Regions from separate parts of the Microbacterium paraoxydans genome, predicted to be linked through region 3. Evidence: predicted binding sites of a transcription regulator. Region 3 holds the regulator's gene; each other region holds the start of a gene.
What was found. The regulator LexA, encoded in region 3, represses DNA repair genes until DNA is damaged. The targets are predictions, from matches to a motif close to TCGAACANNTGTTCGA.
Positions count from the first base shown of each region.

Region 1: a site for LexA is predicted at 3,003-3,018, ahead of IZR02_RS11680 (HNH endonuclease signature motif containing protein). Genes of this name have one in related genera too.
Region 2: a site for LexA is predicted at 3,483-3,498, ahead of recA (recombinase RecA). Genes of this name have one in related genera too.

Region 1 is NZ_CP064873.1:2,392,022-2,398,021, forward strand. Features, by position in the region: gene IZR02_RS11665 (Na+/H+ antiporter) at 1-230, opposite strand, end outside; gene IZR02_RS11670 (ABC-F family ATP-binding cassette domain-containing protein) at 270-2,138, opposite strand; gene IZR02_RS11675 (alpha/beta fold hydrolase) at 2,181-2,945, opposite strand; gene IZR02_RS11680 (HNH endonuclease signature motif containing protein) at 3,048-4,454, shown strand; gene IZR02_RS11685 (Cmx/CmrA family chloramphenicol efflux MFS transporter) at 4,553-5,734, shown strand; gene IZR02_RS11690 (substrate-binding domain-containing protein) at 5,848-6,000, opposite strand, start outside.
Region 2 is NZ_CP064873.1:1,479,693-1,485,692, reverse strand. Features, by position in the region: gene miaB (tRNA (N6-isopentenyl adenosine(37)-C2)-methylthiotransferase MiaB) at 1-1,329, opposite strand, end outside; gene IZR02_RS17880 (regulatory protein RecX) at 1,379-1,852, opposite strand; gene recA (recombinase RecA) at 2,242-3,288, opposite strand; gene IZR02_RS06945 (DUF3046 domain-containing protein) at 3,549-3,773, opposite strand; gene IZR02_RS06940 (helix-turn-helix domain-containing protein) at 3,792-4,100, opposite strand; gene IZR02_RS06935 (CinA family protein) at 4,242-4,730, opposite strand; gene pgsA (CDP-diacylglycerol--glycerol-3-phosphate 3-phosphatidyltransferase) at 4,727-5,302, opposite strand; gene IZR02_RS06925 (FtsK/SpoIIIE family DNA translocase) at 5,302-6,000, opposite strand, start outside.
Region 3 is NZ_CP064873.1:2,251,266-2,257,265, forward strand. Features, by position in the region: gene hisB (imidazoleglycerol-phosphate dehydratase HisB) at 1-140, opposite strand, end outside; gene IZR02_RS10850 (histidinol-phosphate transaminase) at 137-1,231, opposite strand; gene IZR02_RS10855 (LysM peptidoglycan-binding domain-containing protein) at 1,291-1,659, opposite strand; gene lexA (transcriptional repressor LexA) at 1,943-2,629, shown strand; gene metE (5-methyltetrahydropteroyltriglutamate--homocysteine S-methyltransferase) at 2,712-5,021, opposite strand; gene IZR02_RS10870 (methylenetetrahydrofolate reductase) at 5,043-5,990, opposite strand.

The DNA of each region.
Region 1 (6,000 bases), 140 kb from region 3:
CGGATAGACCGCAGCGATGTCGTGAGGCTCTCCCAGAACAGCATCACCGGCAGGAACAGCAGCAGGACGGTCTCCGGCGGCAGCTGGACCTCGCGCAGCGGCGGGATGAATCCCAGCAACAGTCCGAGGATGACGAGGACGAGGGGCAGCGCGAGACGCACGCGCGGGGCGATCAGGGTTCCGACGAGGATCGTGAGTCCGAGCAGGACGGTTACTTCGAGGCCTTCCATCGCTACTCCCAACAGTCGTGGGAGAAGGATATTCCTCCGTCAGCCGATCTGCTCCGTGAGTTCGAACCAGCGCAGCTCCAGCTCCTCGATCTCGGCCTCCTGCGCCGTGATCGCCTTCATCCGCTCGCCGAGGCCCGCATAGTCGGACTGGTCGTGGTCGGCGAGGGCGTGCTTGGCCGCGTCGACCTGCTGCGTGAGCTTCTGGATGCGACGCTCGAGGGCGGCGGCTTCCTTCTGCGCCGCCCGGAGAGCCGCGCCGTCGAGACCGCTCGCTGCGGGGGCCGATGCCGCCGTCGAGGTCGTCGAGGCGCTCTCGACGCGCTGCCGCAGACGAAGGTACTCGTCGACGCCGCCCGGGAGATGGCGCAGGCGCCCCGCGCCGTCCGGACCGGGAAGGATCGCGTACTGCTGATCCGTCACCCGCTCCAGGAAGTACCGGTCGTGGCTCACGACGAGGAGGGTGCCCGACCAGGAGTCGAGGAGGTCCTCGATCGCGGCGAGCATGTCGGTGTCCATGTCGTTCGTGGGCTCGTCGAGGATGAGCACGTTCGGCTGGTCGAGCAGCACGAGCAGCAGCTGCAACCGGCGCTGCTGACCGCCGGAGAGATCCTTCACCGGCGTCGAGAGCTGAGCCGAGGAGAACCCGAGCCGCTCCAGGAGCTGTCCTGGTGTGAGGTCCTGCGCCTTCGACCCGGCGCCGAGCGTGTACGACGTGCGCAGACCCGAGATGACCACGCGCACGGGGTCGTTCCAGTGCGGGAGGAGTTCGTCGAGGCGCTGCGTGAGCGTGCGCACCTGCACGGTCTTCCCCCGCTTGATCCGCCCCTCGGTGGGCTCGACCGTGCCGGAGATGAGCCCCAGGAGCGTGGACTTCCCGGCGCCGTTCACGCCGAGGATGCCCGTGCGCTCGCCCGGGGCGATCCGCCACTCCACATCCTTCAGCACGGTCTTCCCACCGGTTCCGGATCCCGCCTGGGTCCCTGAGCCTGCCGAAGCCTGGGTCCCTGAGCCTGTCGAAGGGTACGTCACCCCCACATCGAGCAGGTCGACGACGTCCTTGCCCAGCCGCGAGACGGCGAGCGACTGCAGCGAGACCTTGTCGCGGATCTCGGGCACGTCGGCGATGAGCTCGTTGGCCGCATCGATGCGGAACTTGGGCTTGCTGGTGCGGGCCGGGGCACCGCGGCGCAGCCAGGCGAGCTCCTTGCGGGCGAGGTTCTGCCGCTTCGCCTCGGTCGCCGCCGCCATGCGGTCGCGCTCGACCCGCTGCAGGATGTACGCCGCATAGCCGCCCTCGAAGGGCTCCACGATGCGGTCGTGCACCTCCCACGTCTCGGTGCAGATCTCGTCGAGGAACCACCGGTCATGGGTCACGACGAGGAGGGCTCCGGCGTTCGCGGGCCAGCGCTTCTTGAGGTGCCCGGCGAGCCAGGTGATCGCCTCGACGTCGAGGTGGTTCGTCGGCTCGTCGAGAGCGATGACGTCCCAGTCCCCGGTGAGCAGATTCGCGAGCGACACGCGGCGGCGCTGACCGCCGGAGAGGGAGCCGACCTGCGCGTCCCAGGGAAGATCGGTCAGCAGCCCCTCGATCACGTCGCGGACGCGGGCGTCACCGGCCCATTCGTGCTCGGCCATGTCGCCGACCACGGCGGCGCCGATCGTGATGTCGTCGGGGAGGGTGTCGGCCTGGTCCAGCACGCCGATGCGGGTGCCGCCGCGGACGGTCACCCGACCGGAGTCCGGCTGCTTCGTGCCGGCGAGCATGCCGAGAAGGCTCGACTTGCCGTCGCCGTTCCGGCCGACGATGCCGATGCGGTCGCCCTCCTCGATGCCGAGGGTCACGGCGTCGAAGACGACGCGGGTCGGGTATTCGAGGTGCAGGGCTTCGGCCCCGAGAAGATGTGCCATGTCCTCTCCAGGGTAGTCGCGCCGCGTCGGACGGTCTCCCGGTCAGACCAGCGACGGGGCGAAGAGCTCCGGCAGCGCGGCGGTGAAGACCTCGAAGTGGCTGTACCAGACGGTGTGAGCGGCCCCGGGGATGCTGCGCACCGTGACCCCGCCATGCTCGAACCGCCGCGCGTCCTCGTCGGTGACCCAGGCACTGGGTTCCGCGCGGACGACGATGGAGCCGGGGGCGGCGGTCCAATGACCGTCCTCCCCGCAGGAGACGGAGGCCGCGGTCGGCGGATCGAAGCGCTCGGCCGCCCGCGCCTCGACCGTGGCATCGTCGACGGAGTAGAAGGGCCGGAGCCGGCGGAGCTCGGCGGGCGACATGCGCGCGCGGCGGTCGTGCTCGTACTGCGAGATGAGAGAGGCGCGGTCCTGGCCGCCCTGGAGGGCGAGCGGCGCGTCGACGTAGACCGCGAGACTCGGATCGAGGCGGGGCGCGGCGGCGGCGAGCACGGTGGCGCCGAAGGAGTGCCCGACGGCGACGGCGAGCGGCGAGGCCGCCCCGTCCCCCGCTGCGGAACCTGCCCCCGGAGGGAGCGCCGTCTGCGCGAGCGTGGCGACGACGGCATCGGCCGCCGTCTCGATCGTGAGCTCCGGGTCACGCGGAGAGAGGCCGTGGCCGGGCAGATCGAGCGCGAGCACGCGGAAGCCGCGTTCCACGAGCAGCGGGACCACGCGGTGCCAGCTCTCGGCGGACCCCATCATGCCGTGCAGCAGCACGGCGACGCGGTCGCCCTCCCCGGCTTCGATGACGTTCAGGAGCACGGAGCCAGTCAACCACGGTCGTTATCCTTTCGTGATACGACTTTCGGCCAGAATCCTTCGAATCTTCGTTCGAATGTCGGTGGTCGGTGATGGACTGCCGTCATGCCCGCACTGCTCGACGCGACCGACTCCCAGATGGCGATGCTCGCCGATCTGGTGGAGGGGCTGGAAGCGGCGGAGAAGACGCTGAGCAGCATGCAGGCGGCCCGCGACGGACTGCTCGCGATGGCGGGGCGACTGGCGGTCGACATCGCCCGGCAGGCTCGGCATCCGGACGGCGGCGACATGGCGATCCGCACGGTCGCCGCGGAGATCGGGGCCGCACAGCGCGTCAGCGACCGCACGATCGAGCGGCGGATGTCCGATGCGTCCTGGTTGGTCGAACGGTTCCCCGCCGTCTGGGAGGCTCAGGGCGCCGGGCGGATCAGCGCCGCGCATGCACGCGTGATCGTGGAGGCGGGGGCTCACCTCCATGACCCGGACGACCGATCGCGTTTCGCGGCGGAGGCGATCGAGGTGGCCGCTGCGGAATCTCCGAACCGGATACGCCGACTCGTGCGCCGACTGGCCGACCGGTTCCGGGAGCGGACCCTCGTCGAGCGACATCGTGACGCCAGGGAGCTGCGCCGCGTCTGGGTGACCGATCTCGAGGACGGCATGGCCGAGCTCGGCGCGCGTGGCCCCGCGGCGCTCGTGCACGGGATGTACGACCGGCTCTCCCAGATGGCGCATGCCGTGCGGGAGGAGAACGCGCAGGCACGGCGTCGGGAGGCGGAGGAGAGCATCCTCGACGACAGGACCGTGGATCAGCTGCGCGCGGATCTGCTCGCCGACCTCGTCCTGACCGGCGCTCCGGCGGGCCATGACTCGGAAGAGGGGCTGCTCTCGGAGCTTCGGGCGCGCGTCGAGGTCACCGTGCCGGTGCTGACGCTGATGCACGGGGAGCAGGAACGGACGACAGAGGGCACTCGGATCCTCGCCGCCGAGCTGGACGGGGTCATCCCGATCGATCCGGCCACGGCCCGCCGTCTGGCCGGCGCGGCGAGCGGCTGGGACCGGGTGCTCACCCACCCGATCAGCGGGGCGCTGCTGGCCGTCGACCGGTATCGCCCGAGCGAAGACCTCCGCCGACACCTGCGGGCCCGCGATCAACGCTGCCGCTTCCCGGGCTGCGGCCTCGCACCGCGGAAGTGTGACCTCGATCACAATCACGATGCGGCGCTCGGCGGAGAGACCGCGCACGACAACCTCGCGATATTCTGCCGACGACATCACATGCTCAAACACCACTCCCCGTGGCACGTCGAGCAGGGGCCGGGCGGCGTTCTGGAGTGGACGAGCCCCACCGGCCGGACCTACATCGACCGACCGCCGCCTCCGCACACCGTCACCTTCGCCGAGGAACCTCCGTGGTCTCCCGCCGTCAGCCCTAGAGTGGAGGGCATGTCGAGCCCCGAATCAGACAGGTCGGGGGCTGCCGGTCACACCGTCAGCCCCGCGAACCGCTGATCCCTTCGTCCGCCCTGCCGGCGGGCGCGCGCCGGTGAGCCGGGCGCTGACCGTGGTGACGAGAAGCATTCCTCTTCCCTCTCACCTCGGAGCACTCGATGCCTTTCCCCCTCTATGCCCTTGCCCTGGCGGTCTTCGTCATGGGCACCTCCGAATTCATGCTCGCGGGACTCCTCCCCGCGATCGCGCACGAGCTCGACGTCCCGGTCGGCACGGCGGGCCTCCTCACCTCCGCCTTCGCGGTCGGCATGGTCATCGGCGCACCCGCCATGGCCGCGTTCGCGCGCAGCTGGCCCCCACGCCGCACACTCGTCGCCTGCCTCGCGCTCTTCGCCGCCTGCCATGCCGTCGGCGCGGTGACGTCCCTGTTCGAGCTTCTGCTCGTCACGCGCATACTCAGCGCCCTCGCGAACGCCGGCTTCCTCGCCGTCGCCCTGCGCACGGCGACCCTCCTCGTCCCCCGCGAGCGCACCGGACGAGCGCTCGCGGTGCTGCTCTCCGGGACGACCGTCGCCACCATCGTCGGCGTCCCTGTCGGCGCCATCCTCGGCACCGCGCTGAGCTGGCGGGCGACCTTCGCCGCTGTCGCGCTCCTCTGCCTCCCTGCGCTGCTCGGAATCCTCCGCGGCGTGCCGACGACGATCCCGGGCACGGAGCCCGACCCCGCCCCGGCACCACTCCCCCGGAAGGAACCGACCCTCCGCACGGAGCTCGCGCTCCTGGGGACACCGCGCCTGGCCCTCGCGATGACCCTGGCGGCCCTGGTGAACGCGGGGACCTTCGCGGTCTTCACGTTCCTCGCGCCGATCGTCACCGAGGTCGCGGGCCTGCCCGACGCTGCGGTCCCGCTCGCGCTGGTCCTGTTCGGCATCGGCTCGTTCCTCGGCGTGACCATCGCGGGTCGGTTCGCCGATCGGCATGCCGGTGTGCTCCTCGCGGTCGGCGGCCCGCTGCTCCTCGGCGGCTGGATCGTCCTGGCGGCGGTCGCGACGCAGCCGATACCCCTGCTGTTGCTCGTCTTCGTACAGGGGATGGCTTCCTTCGGCGTCGGAAGCACACTGATCGCCCGGGTGCTGTATGCCGCCTCCGGCGCCCCGACCATGGGAGGGTCCTACGCCACCGCGGCCTTGAACATCGGCGCTGTGATCGGACCGGCGTCGGGAGCGTGGGCCCTCGCGAGCGGGGCGGGTGCGCTCTCCCCCGTCGCTCTCGCGGCCACGCTGACGATGGCGGCGCTCCTCCTCGCCCTGGCGACGCGGCGATGGGGGCCGGTCGACTGAAGACAGGACGGGGACGCGCCGCAACGGCGACGAGCCGCCCGGACCCGAAGGTCCGGACGGCTCGTCGTGGCGTGTCCGTCGTTCGCGAGGAACGGGGACGGTCTCACTCGTCCTTACTCGTACGACTTCACGATCTCGAGGAGGCTCGGGACGTTGGCGTACGCCTCGGCCGCGTTCTCCTTGGTCACGATGACCGGCGGGAGCAGGTAGGCCGGGACGACCTTCTTGCCGTTGTCGTACTGGTCGGTGTCGTTGACGTCGACCTC
Region 2 (6,000 bases), 770 kb from region 3:
CGGCAGCTCGGACCCGGGAGTGACCTCGAAGTGCACGAGCCGGTTGTCCTGCGCCCGCCCGGTCAGGCGACGCGTCTCCGTGTCCTTCTTGCCTTCGCCCGTGGACACGAGAACCTCGACCTCCCGGCCGACCTGCTTCTGGTTCTCCTCGAGCGAGATGCGCTCCTGGAGCGCGATCAGCCGGTCATAGCGAGCCTGCACGACGTCCTTGGGCACCTGGTCCGGCATCGTGGCCGCAGGGGTGCCTTCGCGGATCGAGTACTGGAAGGTGAAGGCTCCGGAGAAGCGCGACTGCTCGACGACGCGCATCGTGTCCTCGAAGTCCTCCTCGGTCTCGCTGGGGAAGCCGACGATGATGTCGGTCGTGATGGCCGCGTGCGGGATGCGCTCGCGGACGCGGTCCAGGATGCCCAGGAAGCGCTCGCTGCGGTAGGAGCGACGCATCGCCTTGAGGATCCGGTCGCTCCCCGACTGCAGCGGCATGTGGAGCTGCGGCATGACGGCGGGCGTCTCCGCCATCGCGTCGATCACGTCGTCTGTGAAGGCGGCGGGATGCGGGCTCGTGAAGCGGATGCGCTCGAGCCCCTCGATCTCGCCGGCGGCGCGGAGGAGCTTTCCGAACGCCTGACGATCCCCGAACTCCACCCCGTAGGAGTTCACGTTCTGCCCGAGGAGCGTCACCTCGATGGCGCCGTCCTCCACCAGCAGACGGATCTCGTTGAGGATGTCGCCCGGGCGACGGTCCTTCTCCTTGCCCCGGAGGCTCGGGACGATGCAGAAGGTGCAGGTGTTGTTGCAGCCGACGGAGATCGACACCCAGCCGCTGTGCGCGGAGTCGCGCTTGGTGGGAAGCGTCGACGGGAAGACCTCGAGGGACTCGAGGATCTCGAGTTCGGCGTCACCGTTGTGGCGCGCGCGCTCCAAGAGGCCGGGCAAGGATCCCATGTTGTGCGTGCCGAAGACCACGTCGACCCAGGGGGCCTTGTCGAGCACGGCCTGCTTGTCCATCTGCGCCAGGCAGCCGCCGACGGCGATCTGCATCCCGGCCTTGCGGCGCTTGACGGCGGCCAGGTGCCCGAGCGTCCCGTAGAGCTTCCCGGCGGCGTTGTCCCGGACGGCGCAGGTGTTGATGATCACCACGTCGGCCTCGGCTCCGGCCTCGGCGCGGATGTAGCCAGCGCTCTCCAGGGATCCGGACAGACGCTCGGAGTCGTGGACGTTCATCTGGCAGCCGAAGGTGCGCACTTCGTAGGATCGCTGGCGCCCGTCATCGTCGACGGCCGCCGACGACGCGCTGATGATCGTCGGTTCACTGCGGGGGATAGTCATGATGCTCCCATTGTACGAGCGTCGCCGAGAGCAGATCGCGTGCGAACCGTCAGTCGGAATCCACGAACCGGACGCCGGAGACGCCCCCGCCGAACGAGGCTTCCCGCAGCGCCGTCTTCGCCGCGTTCATGGCGACCGATCCCCCGTACCCGCGGCGCGACAGCTGCCCGACCAACCGGCGGAGCGCCGCGTCGGGGTCGAGGCGTCCCATCGAACGCGCTTTGGTCCGGGCGAACTCCAGTGCCCGCTCCGCATCGTCGTCGGGCAGCTCGTCGAGCGCGGCGTCGATGACGTCACGAGGAATGCCCCGCTGCGCGAGCGCTCGAGACAGCGCGACCCGCCCCTGGCCCTTGCGTTCGACGCCGGACGTGACGAGGAGCTCGGCGAGCACGGCGTCGTCGAGGTATCCGCGCCGTACGAAGTCGTCGACCACGTCTTCGACGGCGTCCGTCGCAAGCCCGTGCCCTTTCAACACCAGCCGGGCCTCGGAGACGGACAGCGACCGCGTGCGGAGCTTCCGCACCAACGATTCCTCCGCCGTCGCTCGGATCTCCGCCGCCGAGGGGCCGTTCTCCGCGCTCTCGCCCCCGCCGGGCGATCGGGACGCATCGCCGACGGCGCGCAATGTGGTGGTCTTCCCGCCTCGGGAAGCGGCCCGCGCCGCGGCACCCCGGGCGGGGTGCCTCGCGCTGGGAGAACCGTCGTCGACCGACGGGGACCCTGCCGACGCGGGCTCGTGCCACGTCGAGCGCCAGAGTCCCGCCCCGTCCGCGGGCGGCCCCGACCGCGCAGGCGGCGCGGACGACGACTCGTCTGCACCGCCTGCGGCCGGATGCTCCGCACGCGTGGGTCCGCCGAAGAGAGGGATGATGGGGGCGATCCGCTCGGAATCGCCCCCACGCTGGTCACTCATCAGGCCGGGCGACGCTCGGCCAGCTCATCAGCACCCGGAGCCGCGGCCGGGCCGCCGATACCGAGCTTCTGCTTGATCTGACTCTCGATCGCCAGGGCGATGTCGGCGTTGTTGAGCAGGAACGTGCGCGCGTTCTCCTTGCCCTGGCCCAGCTGATCGCCGTCGTAGGTGTACCACGATCCCGACTTCTTGACGATGCCGTGCTCGACGCCGAAGTCGATCAGGCTGCCCTCGCGGGAGATGCCGACGCCGTAGAGGATGTCGAACTCCGCCTGCTTGAAGGGCGGGGCCATCTTGTTCTTGACGATCTTGACGCGGGTGCGGTTACCCACGGCGTCCGTGCCGTCCTTGAGCGTCTCGATGCGGCGGATGTCCATACGCACGGAGGCGTAGAACTTCAGCGCCTTACCACCGGCAGTGGTCTCCGGGGAGCCGAAGAACACGCCGATCTTCTCGCGCAGCTGGTTGATGAAGATCATCGTCGTATTCGTCTGGTTCAGGCCACCGGTGAGTTTCCGCAGCGCCTGCGACATGAGGCGGGCCTGGAGACCCACGTGGGAGTCTCCCATCTCGCCCTCGATCTCCGCACGCGGCACCAGGGCCGCCACCGAGTCGACGACGATGAGGTCGATGGCACCGGAGCGCACGAGCATGTCGGCGATCTCGAGAGCCTGCTCACCCGTGTCGGGCTGCGAGACGAGAAGGGCGTCGATGTCGACGCCGAGCTTCGCGGCGTAGTCGGGGTCGAGCGCATGCTCCGCGTCGATGAATGCCGCGATACCGCCGGCCCGCTGGGCGTTGGCGATGGCGTGCAGCGTCAGCGTCGTCTTACCCGAGGACTCCGGGCCGTAGATCTCGACGATGCGGCCACGCGGCAGACCTCCCACGCCGAGGGCGACGTCGAGGGCGATGGAGCCGGTGGGGATGACGGCCACAGGGGCACGCTCATCGCTGCCCAGCCGCATGACCGAGCCCTTTCCGAACTGGCGGTCGATCTGGGCGAGGGCGGTCTCGAGGGACTTCTCGCGGTCGGCGGGTGATGGCATGGTGTGCTCCTTCTGCGCGTGTGCTGCCGCCTGTAGGCTGTCGCGGCTCTTCCGGCGGAAGGAACTCTCCGACAAGGCGTATGGCTTTTCAGCCTGGACCTCACGGTACGGCGGGCCTCCGACATTGCGTCGAGGAGCCGCGGATCGTGGGGACCAGAACCGTCTGACCACTTGTGCAGAAGACTACGCCTGGTTCGAACAGATTTTCGACAACACGCCGGTCCGGCGTGTCGGACTTCCGCACACCCGGGAAGCCGCCGTCACCGGCCGCGCGGCTCCAGACGCCCCACGCCGTGGCGACGGGATTCGGGGACATCCATGTCGGCGCAGAGCGCGAGCCAGATGTCGCGCGGAGGTACCCCGGCTTCGAGAGCCTCGAGCGCCGTTCGTCCCCCCATGCCGGAGAGCACGAGGTCATTCACCAGAGAAGAGGCTCGGGTATGGAACTCGGCGTCGACGGCGCGCAGGAACTCACTGCGTCGCATAAGGGTGATCTCCGCGTGTCAGCGGAGCGAGAGCTCGGGCTCCACGGACGCGACCAGGTCGTCCGGAACGACGTCCGGGAAGACCTGGATGCCTTCGAGCACCGAGATGCGGTCCCCGACCTCGCGCATGATCGTGGAGATGGGGACGTCGAGCGCCTCTGCCACCGAGGCGAGGATCTCGCTCGAGGCCTCCTTCTGTCCGCGCTCGACCTCACTGAGATAACCGAGAGCGACGGATGCCTTGCTCGCGACCTGCCGGAGCGTCCGACCCTTCTGCAGACGGAAGTCCCTCAGCACGTCGCCGATCTCCTGTCGTACAAGAATCATCGGAACCTCCTCCGCAGTTCGTGAATCGAGGTCTCCCTCGAAGAGACGGCCAGTCTAGTCCTCCTGGCTTGCACAGAATCTACCCTTGCACTCTGTGGTTTAAATGTGAGCACATCCGTATCAACATGACGCGGCGGGTCGCTATTCCCGCAGCGCAGCAGCCAGCACGTCGAGGACCGCCGCGACCGTCTGTGCTCGCACCGCGTCGCGGTCCCCTTCGAAGCGGAACGGTCGGGTCCGGCTCACCGTCGGGGTGACCACGCCGATGTGGACGGTGCCCACGGGCTGCCCATCCGGGGACTCCGGGCCCGCGATCCCCGTGGTGGACACCCCGACATCGGCGGGGAGACCGTCCACCCCGACGGCCTCGCGCACTCCGGCAGCCATCTGCCGCGCGACCTCCGGGTGCACCGGTCCGTATCGCTCCAATAGCTCGGTGTCGACGCCGAGCAGCGTGTGCTTGACGGGGGTGGCGTAGGCGACGACGCCGCCGAGGAGCACCGCGGAGGCGCCGGGAACCGCGACGAGCGCCGCGCACACCGCACCGCCGGTGAGCGACTCCGCGACACCGAGGGTCCAGCCGCGCTCACGCAGAGCTTCCAGAGCCTCGGCCGGCGTCGTGCCGTTCATCGGCTCTGACGCGCGCCGCGCACCTGCGCGACGATGTAGTCGATCCCGCTGACGACGGTGAGCACGAGCACGATGACCATGAGGACGGTCGTCACGACGGTCCACGGGCCGAGCCCGATGAACACGTGCAGCGGCAGGAGAGCCCAGCCGAGGGCGACGCCCTGGAAGGCCGTCTTGATCTTGCCCATCCAGGCGGCCGCGACAACGTGCTCGCTCGCGACGACCAGCCGGTGGATGGTGATCCCCCACTCGCGGACGAGGATGATCACGACGATCCACCAGGAGACCTCGCCCAGGATCGCCAACCCGACGAATCCGGCGCCGGTGAGGAGCTTGTCCGCGATCGGATCCCAGAGCTTGCCGAAGTCGCTGACGATGTCGTAGCGACGTGCGAGGTAGCCGTCGACCCAGTCGGTCGAGATGGCGACGATGAAGAGGACGGCGGCGATCCAGCGCACGGTGAGATCGGCGAGGCCGTACGTCCCGCCGACGAGCAGGAGGACGAAGAACACCACGGCGAGCGGGATGCGCGCCACCGTGATGGCGTTGGGGAGCTGCCGAGGGATCGCCATCAGTCGCGTCCCGTCAGGCCCCAGGCGTCTTCGTCGCCCTCCGCTTCGACGACCGGCAGACCGTCGTACTGCGCCTCCAACGGATCCCGTTCGGCCGGCGGCACCGCTGCGGCGGCGGGCGCAGCCGGAGCCGCAGGAGCCGACGGAACGTCTTCGCCGCGGAGCTTCGCCATGACCTGCGGCAACTGCTCGGGGGTCGCGAGCACATCGCGCGCCTTCGAGCCCTCCGAGGGGCCGACGACCTCGCGCGACTCGAGGAGATCCATGAGGCGTCCGGCCTTGGCGAAGCCGACCCGCAGCTTGCGCTGCAGCATCGACGTCGATCCGAACTGCGAGGAGACGATGAGCTCGGCCGCCGCGAGCAGGAGCTCGAGGTTGTCGCCGATGTCCTCGTCGACCTCCTTCTTCTTCGTCGGCTCCATCGCCTCCTGGACGTCGGCACGGTACTCGGGACGCGCCTGACGCGTGACGTGCTTGACGACCGCGTCGATCTCCTTCTCGTCGACCCACGCACCCTGCAGTCGGAACGGCTTCGACGAGCCCATGGGCGAGAAGAGCGCATCACCCTGTCCGATGAGCTTGTCGGCGCCGGGGCTGTCGAGGATCACGCGGCTGTCGGTGACGCTCGTGACCGCGAACGCGAGACGGGACGGCACGTTCGCCTTGATGAGGCCGGTGACGACGTCGACGCTCGGGCG
Region 3 (6,000 bases):
AGCATGTGGTCGAAGAACGGCACCGAGGTGTCGATGCGGCTCGCACCGGTGCCGTCGAGGTTCAGCTCGACCTCGACGGTGGACTCCGACGTGCTGCGCACGCGGCTCGCGGTGCGTGCGGTGGGCGCGGGGATGGTCATGATGCCGATCCTATCGAGGCCAGGGCGTCCAGGAACGCCGTCGTCTCCGCCTCCGTGCCGGCGCTGACGCGCAGGTGGCCGGGGATGCCGACGTCGCGGACGAGCACGCCGCGGTCGTACAGCTGCTGCCACGTCGCCTGCGGATCCGCGACGCCGCCGAACAGCACGAAGTTGGACCACGAGAGGTGCGGGGTGTACCCGAGGGCTTCGAGCGTCGCCGTGATGCGGTCCCGCTGCTCCACGATCTCCTGCACCATGCCGAGCATGACGTCGGCGTTGCGGAGGGCGGCGACCGCGGCGGCCTGCGTCAGAGCGCTCAGGTGGTACGGCAGTCGCACGAGCCGGAGCGCGTCGATGAACGCCGGGTCGGCCGCGAGGTAGCCGACGCGGGCGCCGGCGAAGGCGAAGGCCTTGCTCATCGTTCGGGAGACGGCGAGGCGCGGCCGTCCTTCCAGGAGGGTGAGGGCCGACGCCGCATCCCGTGGCGCGAACTCCTGGTAGGCCTCGTCGACGATCACCACGCCGCGGGCCGCCTCGTAGACGGCCTCCACGACGTCGAGCCCCAGCGGGGTGCCGGTCGGGTTGTTCGGCGAGCAGAGGATCACGATGTCGGGGTCGGCCGCACGCACCTGCTGCGCCGCCTCCTCCGCCGTGACGGTGTAGTCGGGCTGACGGGTGCCCGCGATCCAGGACGCGCCCGTCCCCTTCGCGATGAGCGGGTACATGGAGTACGTGGGCGCGAATCCGAAGGCCGTGCGTCCCGGCCCGCCGAACGCCTGGAAGATGTGCTGCAGCACCTCGTTGGACCCGTTGCCCGCCCAGATCTGCTCCGGCGTGAGGCCGTGACCCAGGTAGTCGGCGAACGCCTCCCGCAGCGTCGTGAACTCGCGGTCCGGGTACCGGTTCACGTCTCGGATCGCCACGGCGATGTCATCGAGGATGTCGCTCGCGACCTCGTCGGGAACCGGATGCGTGTTCTCGTTGACGTTCAGCGCCACCGGCAGCGGGGCCTGAGGCGCTCCGTATGGGGTGAGTCCGCGCAGATCGTCGCGGAGCGGGAGATCGTTGAGGGAGAAGGTCACCCTTCCCATCTTAAGAGGAGCAGGGAGAGCCGAGGTCATCGTGACGATTCGGCCGGGAGGACTCGGCGTCAGTCGGTGTACCGCGCCGGCAGTGCGAGCTCCTGGCCGACCTGGAGCTCCCCGCCGCGCAGCAGGTTCATGCGGGTGATCTCACCGATGACATCCCGCGGGTCGGCTTCGGGAGCGATGCTGCTCGCGATCGACCAGAGGGTGTCGCCGGGCATGACCGTGACGGTCTCGACGGAGACGGCCGGCGCATCCGCGCCGGAGGCGGTCGCGCTGCCCCCGCTGAGGGCGGCGAAGGCGATGCCCGCCGCGAGCGGGACCGACGCGAGCGCGAGCAGAGTGCGACGGCCGCGTGCCGTGATCCGCAGCCGGGTGGCCGGACGGGCCGATGCCGGGAGGGCGGTCGCGGTGCTGAGGCTGATGCTGCTCATGTCTGCTCCTTACTGTCCCGGCGCCGGAGCCCGGGGAGGTTGGCGTAGCTTTCGCATCCGCGCCTCGGCCGGGAGCCGTGGATGCGAAGCTACGTTCCGAAGATATCTTCGAGTTCGAACATCTGTCAAGCTGTCTTCGAAACCACGCTCCGCGAATCAGCCGACACGCTCGAACAGATCTTCCAGATCGGCGCTTTTCTCGGATACGGTTTCGATAAGGACACCCCACCACGGGCCACCGACATTCGAAGCGGCACGTCGGATCACGCAGTGAAGGAGCACCATGAGCGACACCTCAGCCCTCGAGTCCGAGGCGCCGCGCACCCGCCGTCGCAAGAGCCTCAGCCCGAAGCAGATGGCGATCCTCGAGGTCATCCAGGCCTCGATCGCGCAGAACGGCTATCCGCCGAGCATGCGCGAGATCGGCGACGCCGTCGGGCTCAAGTCGCTGTCCAGCGTCACCCACCAGCTCGGTCAGCTCGAGCTCAGCGGCTACCTGCGTCGCGACCCGGGCAAGACGCGTGCCATGGAGGTCCTCATCGACCTGCCCGGCACGGGCGCGGAGAACCCGGCGGACGTGGCGACCCCCGTGGGCGATGCCGCCCTGGTCCCGCTGGTGGGGCGTATCGCCGCGGGCGTGCCGATCACGGCGGATCAGCAGGTCGAGGAGATCTTCCCGCTCCCCCGGCAGCTCGTCGGCAAGGGCGACCTGTTCATGCTCAAGGTCTCCGGGGAGTCGATGATCGACGCCGCCATCTGCGACGGCGACTGGGTTGTCGTGCGCTCGCAGAACACGGCGGAGAACGGCGAGATCGTGGCTGCCATGCTCGACGGCGAGGCCACCGTCAAGGTGCTCCGTCGTCGCGACGGCCACACGTGGCTGCTTCCCCGCAACTCTGCCTTCGAGCCGATCCTGGGCGACGAGGCGGTCGTGCTCGGCAAGGTCGTCGCGGTCATGCGCGCCGTCTGAGTCACCGCATCGTCGGTGAGACGAGAACGAAGGCCCTCCCGGGCGCACCGGGAGGGCCTTCGTGTGTCCGGGGACGACCGCGTCAGGCGGTGACCACCACGTCTTCGCGCACGCGCCGCGTGGCCTCGACGATGTTCCGCAGCGACGCCGTGGTCTCGGCGTATCCGCGGGTCTTCAGACCGCAGTCCGGGTTCACCCAGAGCTGACGGAGGGGGATCTCCTCCACCGCACGCCGCAGCAGGGACTCGACCTCCTCCACGGTGGGCACGCGCGGCGAGTGGATGTCGTACACGCCGGGGCCGATGCCGTGGTCGAAGCCCACCTCGGCGATGTCCGCGACGACCTCCATGCGGCTCCGGGCCGCCTCGATGGACGTGACGTCCGCGTCGAGCGCACGGATCGCGTCGATCACGACGCCGAACTCCGAGTAACAGAGGTGGGTGTGCACCTGGGTCGCCGCCGCAGCGCCGCCCGTGGCCAGACGGAACGAGGCGACGGACCAGTCGAGGTACGCCGGCTGGTCGGCCTGCTTCAGCGGGAGCAGCTCCCGGAGCGCCGGCTCGTCGACCTGGATCACCTGGATGCCCGCGGCCTCCAGGTCGGCGATCTCATCGCGGAGCGCGAGCGCCACCTGGTTCGCCGTCTCCCCCAGCGGCTGGTCGTCGCGGACGAAGGACCACGCGAGGATCGTGACGGGGCCCGTGAGCATCCCCTTCATGTGCTTCGCCGTGAGCGACTGCGCGTACGCCGACCAGCCGACCGTGATGGGCGCGGGACGCGAGACGTCTCCCCAGAGGATCGATGGGCGCGTGGCTCGCGAGCCGTACGACTGCACCCATCCGTGCTGCGTGACCGCGAAGCCGTCGAGGTTCTCCGCGAAGTACTGCACCATGTCGTTGCGCTCCGGCTCACCGTGCACGAGGACGTCGAGACCGAGGTCCTCCTGCAGGGAGACGACCGCGGCGACCTCACGGCGCAGGAACTCCTCGTAGTCGTCCTCGGGGATCTCGCCGCGGAGGAACTGGGCGCGGGCGCGGCGGATGTCGCCGGTCTGCGGGAAGGAGCCGATCGTCGTCAGGGGCAGCGCCGGCAGGCCGAGGGCGTTCTGCGCCTCCTCCCGCTCCTGGTACGGGGCACGGGCGAAGTCGGCGTCGCTCAGCGCACGGGAACGCACCGCACCGTCGCGCACACCGGGAGCGGTCAGGCGGTCCTGCAGCGCAGCAGTCGCGGCGTCCAGCTCGGCCCCGATCGCCGTGCGCCCTTCGGACAGGCCGCGGGCGAGGGTCACGATCTGCTGCACCTTCTGATCCGCGAAGGCGAGCCAGGACACCAGGCGCGCGTCCAGCGCCGTCTCGTCCTCCACGTCGTGCGGCACGTGCAGCAGCGAGGTCGAGGTCGATGCCGCTACCGGGGCCCCGAGCGCGCGGAGCGCCTCCAGAGAGTCGAACGCCGCGGAGAGGTCGCCGCGCCAGATGTTGTGACCGTCGATCACACCGCCGACGAGGGTCTTGCCCTCGAGGCCCGGCACCGCGTCGGGCACGGTGCCGCGCACGAGATCCACGGCGATGGCCTCGACGGGGGCGGCGGCCACGGTCGCGAACGTCGCGCCGAGGCTCGCGTACGGGGCCGCGACGAGGATCGAGGGACGCTCTTCGGCGTTCCCGAGCACCGCGAGCGCGCGCTCCGCGGCGGAGGCGAGCTGTGCGGTCGTGGCCGGCAGGGACTCGCTCACGAGGGCTGGCTCGTCGAGCTGCACCCACTCGGCGCCCGCGGCGCGCAGACGGGCGAGCAGATCGACGTAGACCGGCAGGACGTCCTCCAGCCGCGAGAGCGGCTCGAAGCCCTCCGGCGCGTCGTCCGACGCCTTCGCGAGCGCCAGCAGCGTGACCGGTCCGACGACCACGGGACGCGTGACGAAGCCGGCGGCGACGGCCTCGGCGACCTCGCGCACCAGGCGGTCGCTGGCGAGGGTGAACACCGTCTCCGGACCGATCTCCGGCACGAGGTAGTGGTAGTTCGAGTCGAACCACTTCGTCATCTCCAGCGGCGCCCGCTCGCCCTCACCGCGGGCAACGGTGAACAGGGCGGAGAGGCCGATCGACCCGTCGGCCTCGCGGAGGTCGTCGAAGCGGGCAGGGATCGCGCCGACCGTGACGGCGGCGTCGAGGACCTGGTCGTAGAAGGAGAAGGAGTCCGGGATGGACGAGTCCGTGCGGCCGAGGCCGAGCCCCGCCAGGCGCTCGCGGGTCGCCGCGCGCAGGTCCGCGGCCGTCCGCTCCAGCTCCTGCTCGTCGATGCGGCCGGCCCAGAACGCCTCGACGGCCTTCTTGAGCTCGCGGCGACGGCCGATGCGGGGGTAGCCGAGGATGGTGCCCTCGGGGAATGCGGTCATGGTGTTTCCTTTCGGCGGGGACTAGTGCCGGAGCGCCGGGACGATGCCGGCTTCGGCGAGGACGGTCAAGACGGTCTCGTGCTGGTTGAAGGCGTACAGATGCACGCCGGGGGCCCCGCCGGCGACGACGTCGGCGGCGAGGCGCGCGGCCCAGGAGATCCCGATCTCCCGGCGCCCTTCGGCGGTCGGCTCGACATCGAGGGCGATCGCGAGCTCGCTGGGCAGGTCCTCCCCGGTCAGCTCCAGCACCCGGGCGAGCCGGGCCGGCGACGTGATCGGCATGATGCCGGGGAGGATCGGGATGGTGACGCCTCCGGCGCGGGCGCGCTCCACGAAGGCGAGGTAGTCATCGGGGTGGAAGAAGAGCTGCGTGATGGCGAAGGTCGCGCCCGCGGCCTGCTTGGCGAGCAGCGCCTCGACATCCTGCGTGCGGTGCGTGGCCCGGGGGTGCCCCTTCGGGAACGCGGCGACCGCGATGTCGACCTTCTGCCGCGGGGCCACGAGCGCGGCTCCGGGGAGACCGGGGACCGGAGACTCCTGGTACGGCGCGCGCTCGGCCTGGACGCGATCGATGAGCTGCACGAGCTGGGCGGCGCTCTCCAGGTCCCCCAGGAAGGGCTCGCGCTGCCCCGCGGGCGGGTCTCCGCGCAGGGCGAGGAAGCGGAGGATCCCGGCGTCGAGGAACTCCCGGATGAGCGCGGTGGCTCCGGCGTAGGTGTTGCCGACGCAGGTGAGATGAGCGAGGGGTTCGACGTCGGTGTGCTCCCGGATGAAGCGCAGCACATCGAGCGAGCGGCCGCCGGTCGAGCCGCCGGCGCCGTAGGTCACCGACAGGAACTCCGGGCCGGCCGCGGCGAGACGACGGACGGTCTCGTGCAGGGCCTCCTGGCTCGACTCCGAGCGCGGCGGGTAGAGCTCGAAGGAGAACGGCACGCGGGAGGCGCGGGAGGCGTCGAACGTGGAAGACATCTTCTCTCCA